DNA from 2 places in the Peribacillus sp. YIM B13481 genome. Region 2 is predicted to be linked to the other one. Evidence: a T-box and tRNA genes for the amino acid it is inferred to sense, from the RefSeq annotation. Region 2 holds a T-box; the other holds one or more tRNA genes.

Region 1 (4,430 bases), on a different contig from region 2:
AACTGAGTGGTTTTTCACCGTACTATGGATTTAACCCTTTTCAATCACGTTTATCAATTCTCTTAAATAATCCGGCAGATCAGGTGGACGTCTGCTTGACACAAGGTTTCCATCTACGACGACGGGCTCATCTATCCAAGTTGCCCCTGCGTTTTCCATATCATCTTTAATGCCAGGTGTACTCGTTACAGTCTTCCCCTGTAAAATTTTCGCGGATATCAACACCCAACCAGCGTGACAAATTTGCCCAATGGTTTTTTTATTTTCTTCCATGCTTTGAAGGAGCGGTAACACTTCAGGAAACCGGCGAATTTTGTCGGGTGCCCAACCGCCCGGTACAAGAATGGCATCATATTCTTCTGCATTAATACTGCCATACTCATAATCAGAAATGGCTGGTACACCATATTTTCCAATGTATGTTTCATTCGCCTTTTCACCAGCGAGGTGAACAATCGCCCCTTCTTCTTTTAAACGTAAAATCGGATACCAGAGCTCTAAATCTTCAAAATCATGGTGCACAAGACAGATTATTTTCTTTCCTGCTAATCTCATGAAAATCTCTCCTTCTTTCGTACTTTCCGCTTTACCATTCTTCCCTATTACTTCCCTTTTTCTACTGCCTGTACACTTAACATACAATTACCGATGCATCAACATCCGGCCTATAAATCAACCTTTACCAAGTACAGCCCAGCTGCCTCCGCCATACGACCCGTTTGGATTCTTTCTTTTGACTCTATAATACTTGGTATATTTTCAGCATCTATTTCACCCAACCCAACTTCTATCAACGTCCCGACAATCTTTCTAACCATATTATAAAGAAATCCATCGCCTCGCACTGTAATTTGGATGAAGCCAGCATTTTCTTCTATATCAATGGAGTATATTTCACGCACCATGGACTTTTTCTTAGACTTTGCATTTGAAAAAGCAGTGAAATCATGTTCACCTATAAAATGTTGACATGCATTTTTCATTCTTGTGATATTCAGCTTTTCCTCTACATGCATACTGTACTTTCGCATGAAAGGATTTGTATATTGCTCGTTCCAGATCTTATACAAATAGGTTTTATCCTTAGCATTATAACGGGCATGAAAACGTTCAGGAACTAGCCTAACCTCGACAATACTGATATCCCGTGGTAAATATCTATTCAAATAATTCATGATTTCAACTTCAGTCAGATTTTCACCGATCTTAAAATTGGCTATTTGGGCAAGGGCATGTACACCGGCATCCGTTCTGCTGCATCCGATGATTTCAATTTTTTCCCCTACCATTTCCGTTAATACATTTTCAATTTTCCCTTGAATCGTATCATCACTATTACCGAGTCGTTGCCAGCCTCTATAACGCCCGCCATCATATTGAATGGTCAATTTATAATTGTTCATTGCTTCCTCCTTATATTATTCCTGTATAGTCATCTAAACAGAAAATTCTTGATAAATTACAAGCCCACATACAACCCCTGCTTTATGAGAAAAGATGGTTTTTTCTTAGAAACACATCAAATTGTTAAGTTTTTATTTTTGTAATGTATTTTTGTACATCCAAAAATTATTCCTTAGAAGTTTCACTGCCCCCTGCCGTTCGAGTTAAAGAGTTCTTACTTTTTTGGGAGAGGAGAGAAGGAAAAGATAGAAAAAGGATAGACATGAAAAAGATCCCCACGAAATTAGAGTTAGCATCGGGAACCTGTATGATTGGGTTACACTTTTAAAACTGATTTGACACACACTCCACATATGGAAAATGTATGTGTGATTCATGGGTTATTTCTTTTTATAAAGCTGCATCCCTTTATTCTCCTACTAAAGTGAGATGTCCCAAACGAAACCTGAAAATGGGAAGCTCTATGCCGTTCCATAGTAAATCCTAGCCAAAGTCAAATGTACTTCTGCATAGTCTACCAAAGAGGCTAACGTCATGCAACGAACGAGTCATTCAAAAGTTTTTGCGTCTTTATTCCTTAGAGATGACTACCTGAGTAAAGTAATGCTTAACAACTTTCAAATTATATGTCCAGCGCTACTGGATACTGTAATAGAAATGCCCTTTGGAAAATCCATACTGCTACAAGGAAAAGAAACTGATGTTAGCAGTAACATCTTAACATTTACAAATTCATTTTCTTCACAGTAAACCTAGCATAATTGAATGTTACTTAAGTGCTTTCTCTTCATGAAATTCTTGAATTCGAAATTTAAAAGCAAAAAAACCACCTCACATATTTTAGCGTGAAGTGGTTTTTAGGCATTCTATGGTGTTTACCTTGAACCCATCATACAGTCGTTGATTTAAAATAAAAAACGGCAAGAACATTGCTTAGCAATGCTTTCGCCGTTCGGATGACCTGTGAGGGATTCGAACCCACGACCCCTTCCCTGTCAAGGAAGTGCTCTCCCACTGAGCTAACAAGTCGTATGTAATAACTGATTAGTAAAATACTTAAGTACATAATTTATTATATGTTTTTTTGTTAAAAAGTCAACGCATTATATTAAAAAAGTTTTATTTTCATCTTATTTTTTATTACCTATCCGCAAAACAAGAACCGGCGTTCCCTTTTCACTTGCATAAGAAACGTATGTTCGCATATAATGATTGCAAGTAAGTCAGCAAAGGAGTGACAAGGAATGAAATATATACTTCGAAAACATATGGAAGAAAACGCTCCATTAGAGATAATTTATCTCTCCGAACAAGGAAAGATTACGCAGCGGAAAATCCAGGTGCTTGAAATTTATCCAGGCAATTTTCACGCATTCTGTTTTCTAAGGCAGACAAAACGGACATTTAAAATGGACAATATCCTTTCTGCCCGCCTCATTAAGGCCAGGTTTGATAGGTCGGGATGAAAATTGGTCGACAAGATTCAACCGATCAACTCTTCTTCTTCCTGAATGTCCTTTTCCTGTTCAGTTAACGATTCTTCTTCATCTCTCAGACGATGAGCTAACCTTGAGGCGGCACTCGCGGCAATACTTGCAACGATATCATCCAGGAAGGTATGCACGATTCCTTCTTGCTTCTTATCGAGTTCGTGAATGACGCCTATTTTATTTTTATCCAAATGGCCAAAGGTCGTTACAGCAATGCTTCCGTAACCGAGTACTGCACCAAAGGCAATCGTTTCATCCACTCCGAATAACCCTTCATCAGATTCAACAATCGATTGCAGGGGCTCTGATAGCTTTTTTTGCTCTGCCAGTCTATCCAGCTCCACACCGACTAAAATGGCATGTTGAATTTCCCTTTTTAACAGGACACGCTCGACGCTGTGGATGCATTCCTCCAGCTTAAGATCAGCTTTATACGGGAACTGCAATTCAAAAACGATTTTTGCAATTGCCTCCACACTTACACCACGCTCTATTAATGTTCGTTTAGCCGCCTTTGTTACTTCCCTGCTGTGTACTTGTACATCTGCCATTTTATTCGCCACCTCTTTTATTGTATTATTTTCCTATATGCTAGTATTATAGCACCTTATAATTTAAATTTTTAGAAAATATAATGAAAATATTCTATTCTAAATTCTTCTCACAGGAAAAAATCGCAAGGCTATGCTAAAATAGTCAAGTAAGTTGTTTTTCATTATTAATTATCATCGAGGTGCGGGAAAATGAGTTTACGCAAAGGCACAATTAAAGAGTACATGTTTAAAAGCGAAGCTTTAGCAGAAGAGTTGGAACTACTTGTTTACTTGCCTGCTAATTTTTCGCCACTGTATAAATATTCGCTTGTGATAGCTCAGGATGGCCGTGATTATTTTCAAATGGGCCGAATTGGTCGCGTAGCCGATGAACTATTAGGGAACGAAGAGATCGAGAATATCATCGTTGTCGGCATTCCCTATAAAGACCGCTTTGACCGCAGGAGCAAATATCATCCGGACGGGGAACAGTACATTGCATACATACGTTTTCTTGCCCATGAACTTGTCCCGTTTTTAGATGATGAATTTCCGACCTATCAAATGGGACATGGTCGAGCTTTGATAGGTGACTCTCTTGGTGGTACAGTTTCTTTATTGGCCGCACTAAAGTATCCCCATACATTCGGGAAATGCATCATGCAGTCGCCACTTGCCAATGAAGCAGTAATGGATGCTGTACGTAATTTTGAGGATCCGCATCTCCTCGAACTTTACCATGTGATCGGGACTGGGGAAACTGATGTTCCGACGACTGATGGCAACAGGGCAAACTTCATAGAACCCAACAGGGAATTGCATAAATTATTAAAGCAAAAAGGATTTCCATGCTTCTATGAAGAATTTGAAGGTAATCATACCTGGAAATATTGGCAGGCAGATTTAAAAAGAGCACTATTGGAAATGTTCTAACTTACTCGTAATCATCTCTTTTGAGATGGTTTCAAGAAAAACATGTCCAACTATAATACAACAATAAAAA
Region 2 (4,430 bases):
TTTTTCCGTACTATAACGAAGGTCCTGCCCTGGTGAGCTGCCTGTAGATAAGAAGTAACGCAGGGAATCGGCACCGTATTGATCGATGACATCCATCGGATCCACACCATTGCCAAGCGATTTACTCATCTTGCGACCCTGTTCGTCACGAACCAGACCGTGGATCAGTACATTTTCAAATGGACGCTCACCTGTGAACTCAAGTGCTTGGAAAATCATCCGCGATACCCAGAAGAAAATGATATCATAGCCTGTTACAAGTGCTCCGTTTGGATAGTATCGTTTGAAATCGATACTGTCCTTATCAGGCCAGCCCATAGTCGAGAATGGCCATAATGCCGAGCTGAACCATGTATCCAGAACATCTGTATCCTGTTCCCAGTTTTCAGCATCCGCAGGTTCTTCGTGGCCAACATACACTTCACCTGTTTCTTTATGGTACCACGCTGGAATGCGGTGACCCCACCAAAGCTGACGGGAAATGCACCAGTCTCGGATATTTTCCATCCAGTGGAGGTACGTTTTTTCAAAACGATCTGGTACGAAATGAACCTTTTCCTCATCGGACCCTTTTTGAAGTTCAACGGATGCATCAGCCAGTGGCTGCATTTTTACGAACCATTGAGTCGAAAGATATGGTTCAACAACAGCACCGCTTCTCTCTGAATGGCCGACTGAGTGAAGGTGATCTTCGATTTTGAAGAGCACTCCTTCTTCCTGAAGGTCTTTGACGATTTGCTTACGGCATTCGAAGCGATCCATACCTTCGTACTTACCAGCCTTTTCATTCATCGAACCGTCTTCATGCATGACAAGGATGCGCTCCAAATTGTGACGGTTCCCAATTTCGAAGTCATTCGGGTCATGGGCCGGAGTAATTTTAACCGCGCCTGAACCGAATTCCATATCGACATAATCATCACCGACAATTGGGATTTCCCGGCCTGTAATTGGCAAACGAACCATCTTGCCGATCAGGTGTTTATAACGATCATCTTCAGGGTGTACAGCAACCGCAGTATCGCCTAGCATCGTTTCTGGACGTGTTGTGGCTATTTCAATTTCACCTGACCCGTCAACCAACGGATATTTCATATGGTAAAATGCACCCTGCACATCTTTATAAATAACCTCGATATCTGATAACGCCGTTTTCGTTGATGGATCCCAGTTGATGATGTATTCGCCTCGGTAAATCAAGTCCTTTTTATAAAGAGAGACGAAAACTTCGCGTACTGCTTTTGAAAGCCCCTCATCAAGAGTGAAGCGTTCACGGGTATAATCAAGCCCAAGACCCAACTTTGACCATTGTTCACGGATATGGCTCGCATATTCCTCTTTCCATTTCCATGTCTCTTCAACGAACTTTTCACGTCCAAGGTCATAACGGCTTACGCCTTCCGAGCGAAGCTTTTGTTCAACCTTTGCTTGAGTGGCGATACCGGCATGGTCCATGCCAGGCAACCATAATACATCATAGCCTTGCATCCTTTTCATGCGTGTCAATATATCTTGAAGTGTCGTATCCCAAGCATGACCAAGATGCAGCTTACCTGTTACATTAGGGGGCGGGATGACAATCGTATATGGTTCCTTTTTATCGTCACCCGTCGCTTCGAAAAACTTCCCATTAAGCCACCATTTATAGCGGCCTTTCTCTATCGTCTGCGGATCATATTTAGTTGGCATCGAAATTTGGTTCTCTTCCATATCATTTCCTCCTTTTTGGGCATAAAAAAAACTTCCATCATCACAAAAGGACGAAGGAAGTTGTTCGCGGTGCCACCTTTTTTCCGAAAAATAAAAAAATCTCTTTCGGCTCTCAAATCGGATAACGGCTCTTCACCGGCCTTCGCTACTAAGATCTTTCACGAAAACTGCTCGCGGACGACTTCGGATGCTGCTGCCTGGAAACCTCCCACCAATTGGTTTCCTCTCTGAAAAGTGCATTTCATCTTACTATTTCCGGTCTTTGCATTGAATTATATTCATATGTAAAATCATTGAATGCATATAGTATATAGTACAAAAAATATGGGGCTCCAGTCAATCATCTTTTCGCTTACTTTCCCAGGAAGCGTCTCATTTCACGCATTCACTCCCGCTGTCCGGCCATTTTCTTTATTTTATACTCCAGGAACAGTTAATGTGACGGCTTTTTCACCTTTCCCACTACCCACCCATATAATAAAAGAAGTCCTAAAAAGGAAGGTAATAATATGAAGCGAAGATATACTCCCTATACTTTACCGCCTTGGATGAAAAAATTCCGCGGTGTTTGCCAGCAGTTCATCATTCCCTTTATCGTATTCCAAGGATTACGTACGCTGATTTTCCCTACTTTCTTCGATATGCTCCTGTTAGTCGCCTTTATTTTCTTGGCCTTGTCTTTATATTTCGAATGGATTTAATTATTCCCTCACAGCAAAAAAATATACATGACTGGAGATGATCCAATCATGTATATTTAGCTTGAGGGTGATTGCTCTTCTTTGGCAGCCTCTGCGGCCGCCTTTTTCTTCTGTTCGATTTCTTCGATTTTCATCACCATATATTCTACATTCTTCAGGAGCCAAAATTGCCTCTGCAGTTGAGTAACATTATCAAGCTCTGAACGATGGCTCCTGCCATCGGAATAACCCTTCACTAATTCCAAAGCTGATCCAGGGAAAGCCATATAACTTTGCATGAGCAGCAATTCTTCTTCTTTCAAAGGAAAATAACGAAAATAGTTATATAGCCAGTCGACGCAGTCATCGCATTGGACAGGATAGGTCCTGGCCGATTTAACGAGAAATGGCAGTAAATCGAAATGAGGCGGTGCCGTATTCGAATTCTCAAAATTGATGAAGTAGCCATACCCCCGTTCATCACTAACGAAATGCTTCAAAGAGACCTTTCCGTGCGTGATCACGGTTCGAACCTTTTCACTTTCCTTCGTTTTTTCATACCAAGTTTCAAATTTCTTGATCGAGTACTTCAGTGCCTGTGAAATATCAGTGAAGAATGAACAAACCGTCATTTCAAATGGAGACATATACCACTTCTTTTCGCAGCTGACAATATACTCATCCATAAAGTCCTTCTCGTTATTCCAGGCATCAAGCGTCCGCTCATAATGAGCTTCCCGTTCTTCTATATCCACCTGGATTTCCTTTACGGACAGCGTATGCATCCGAGCAAGCTCCCTGAACATTTGCTTATGCTTTTCATCACGCTCCCCGTCCCCTTCATTATTAAGCCAGGGCATCAGGTAATACAAACGTCCATTATGAAGAACGGCGTAACGCTGATCCATCGTTTGATAAATGGGAACGATCCGGTTATAGCCTCGATGGTACAGTTTTTGAACATTCCTGATAAAATCAATGCCTTTATGCGGTACAATGGATTTCAAGGCAAATGTACCTCGATCACTGTATACTTTTTTCACCCGCCCGAAGTCCTCAATATATTGTACATACATGGCGTATTCCTTCAAGACGGTCTCCGTGTCACGATCCCGATTAATAGGCTGCTGATTCTCGTTTTCCCTCACGAGACTCACTCACTTTCTCTATAAACACTCAACAATCCGATTATTCGATTCCTCTAGCCACCAAAAGGTGTAATTAAATCCGGGCTGCTCTAAAAAACAGGAGCAGACCATATGCTCTGCTCTCTGTCCTGGTCAATTCTTATACGCAACCGCCTTCGGTATATAGATGACTTGCCCTTCATGGACGTTCTGGTTCGACTCCAACTCATTACTGAAAAGTATGGATTGAACCGTAACATCATAACGTTGAGCCAAGTCATCAAGCGTTTCCCCTTGCTGGACAATACAAACCTTCATCCTTACCAGCTCTTCTTCTTGTTTCCGACCGAATAAGTCCATGATGGAAAGCTGCTTTTCATCATGTTCAGCGGTTTCCTTATCATCACGTTCCACGGCTTGTTTCCTGCCTTTGAAATTTTTAACTTCCTTAGCTGGCGGCGCTGGTCTTTCCTTCTTTTTGAATAGATCGCTTATGGACGACGAATTTGCTTCCCCTTCATGTTCCATCTTCGCATGTTCATTAAGGATAGGACCCGCTGCAGCCTCAGCTTCTTCCTGCCGGATGACATCCTCGTTTTCGGGATTTGAAACAGGGCTATTCTCAACTGGGACACTTATATGATTGATTATATGATTTGGCTCTTCCACTGCTTCCTCTTCCATCAAAGTCTTTCTAGGAGTCTCGACTTTCTCCATAGTTTCCTGCCTGCTTACATTTTCCTCCTGCTTCTCCTCTTCCTTGGATGACATAGATACCTCTGCTGAATCAGGCTGATCACTTATAGAAAAATTCACTTCTTCCTGTCTGTGCACTTCCGTTTCCCACTCCTCCTCTTCAGGATATGGTGAAACGGGAATCTCAAAAACTGGGACATCATGCTGATCGCTTAAA

Evidence for each region. The T-box of region 2 lies ahead of ACFX4X_RS01850 (valine--tRNA ligase). A T-box ahead of a tRNA ligase gene usually reads a tRNA of that ligase, here a tRNA-Val.
Region 1: it encodes a tRNA-Val, which carries the amino acid that the T-box ahead of ACFX4X_RS01850 (valine--tRNA ligase) is inferred to sense. The anticodon was not compared.

The regions. Positions count from the first base shown of each region.
Region 1 is NZ_JBHZPE010000015.1:88,342-92,771, reverse strand. It holds gene ACFX4X_RS11565 (type 1 glutamine amidotransferase domain-containing protein) at 31-555, opposite strand; gene truA (tRNA pseudouridine(38-40) synthase TruA) at 666-1,403, opposite strand; tRNA gene ACFX4X_RS11555 (tRNA-Val) at 2,362-2,433, opposite strand; gene ACFX4X_RS11550 (hypothetical protein) at 2,649-2,870, shown strand; gene ACFX4X_RS11545 (phosphatidylglycerophosphatase A family protein) at 2,888-3,445, opposite strand; gene ACFX4X_RS11540 (alpha/beta hydrolase) at 3,638-4,360, shown strand.
Region 2 is NZ_JBHZPE010000002.1:73,221-77,650, forward strand. It holds gene ACFX4X_RS01850 (valine--tRNA ligase) at 1-1,710, opposite strand, end outside; T-box leader at 1,754-1,982, opposite strand; gene ACFX4X_RS01855 (hypothetical protein) at 2,220-2,411, shown strand; gene ysxE (spore coat protein YsxE) at 2,468-3,538, opposite strand; gene ACFX4X_RS01865 (LysM peptidoglycan-binding domain-containing protein) at 3,671-4,430, opposite strand, start outside.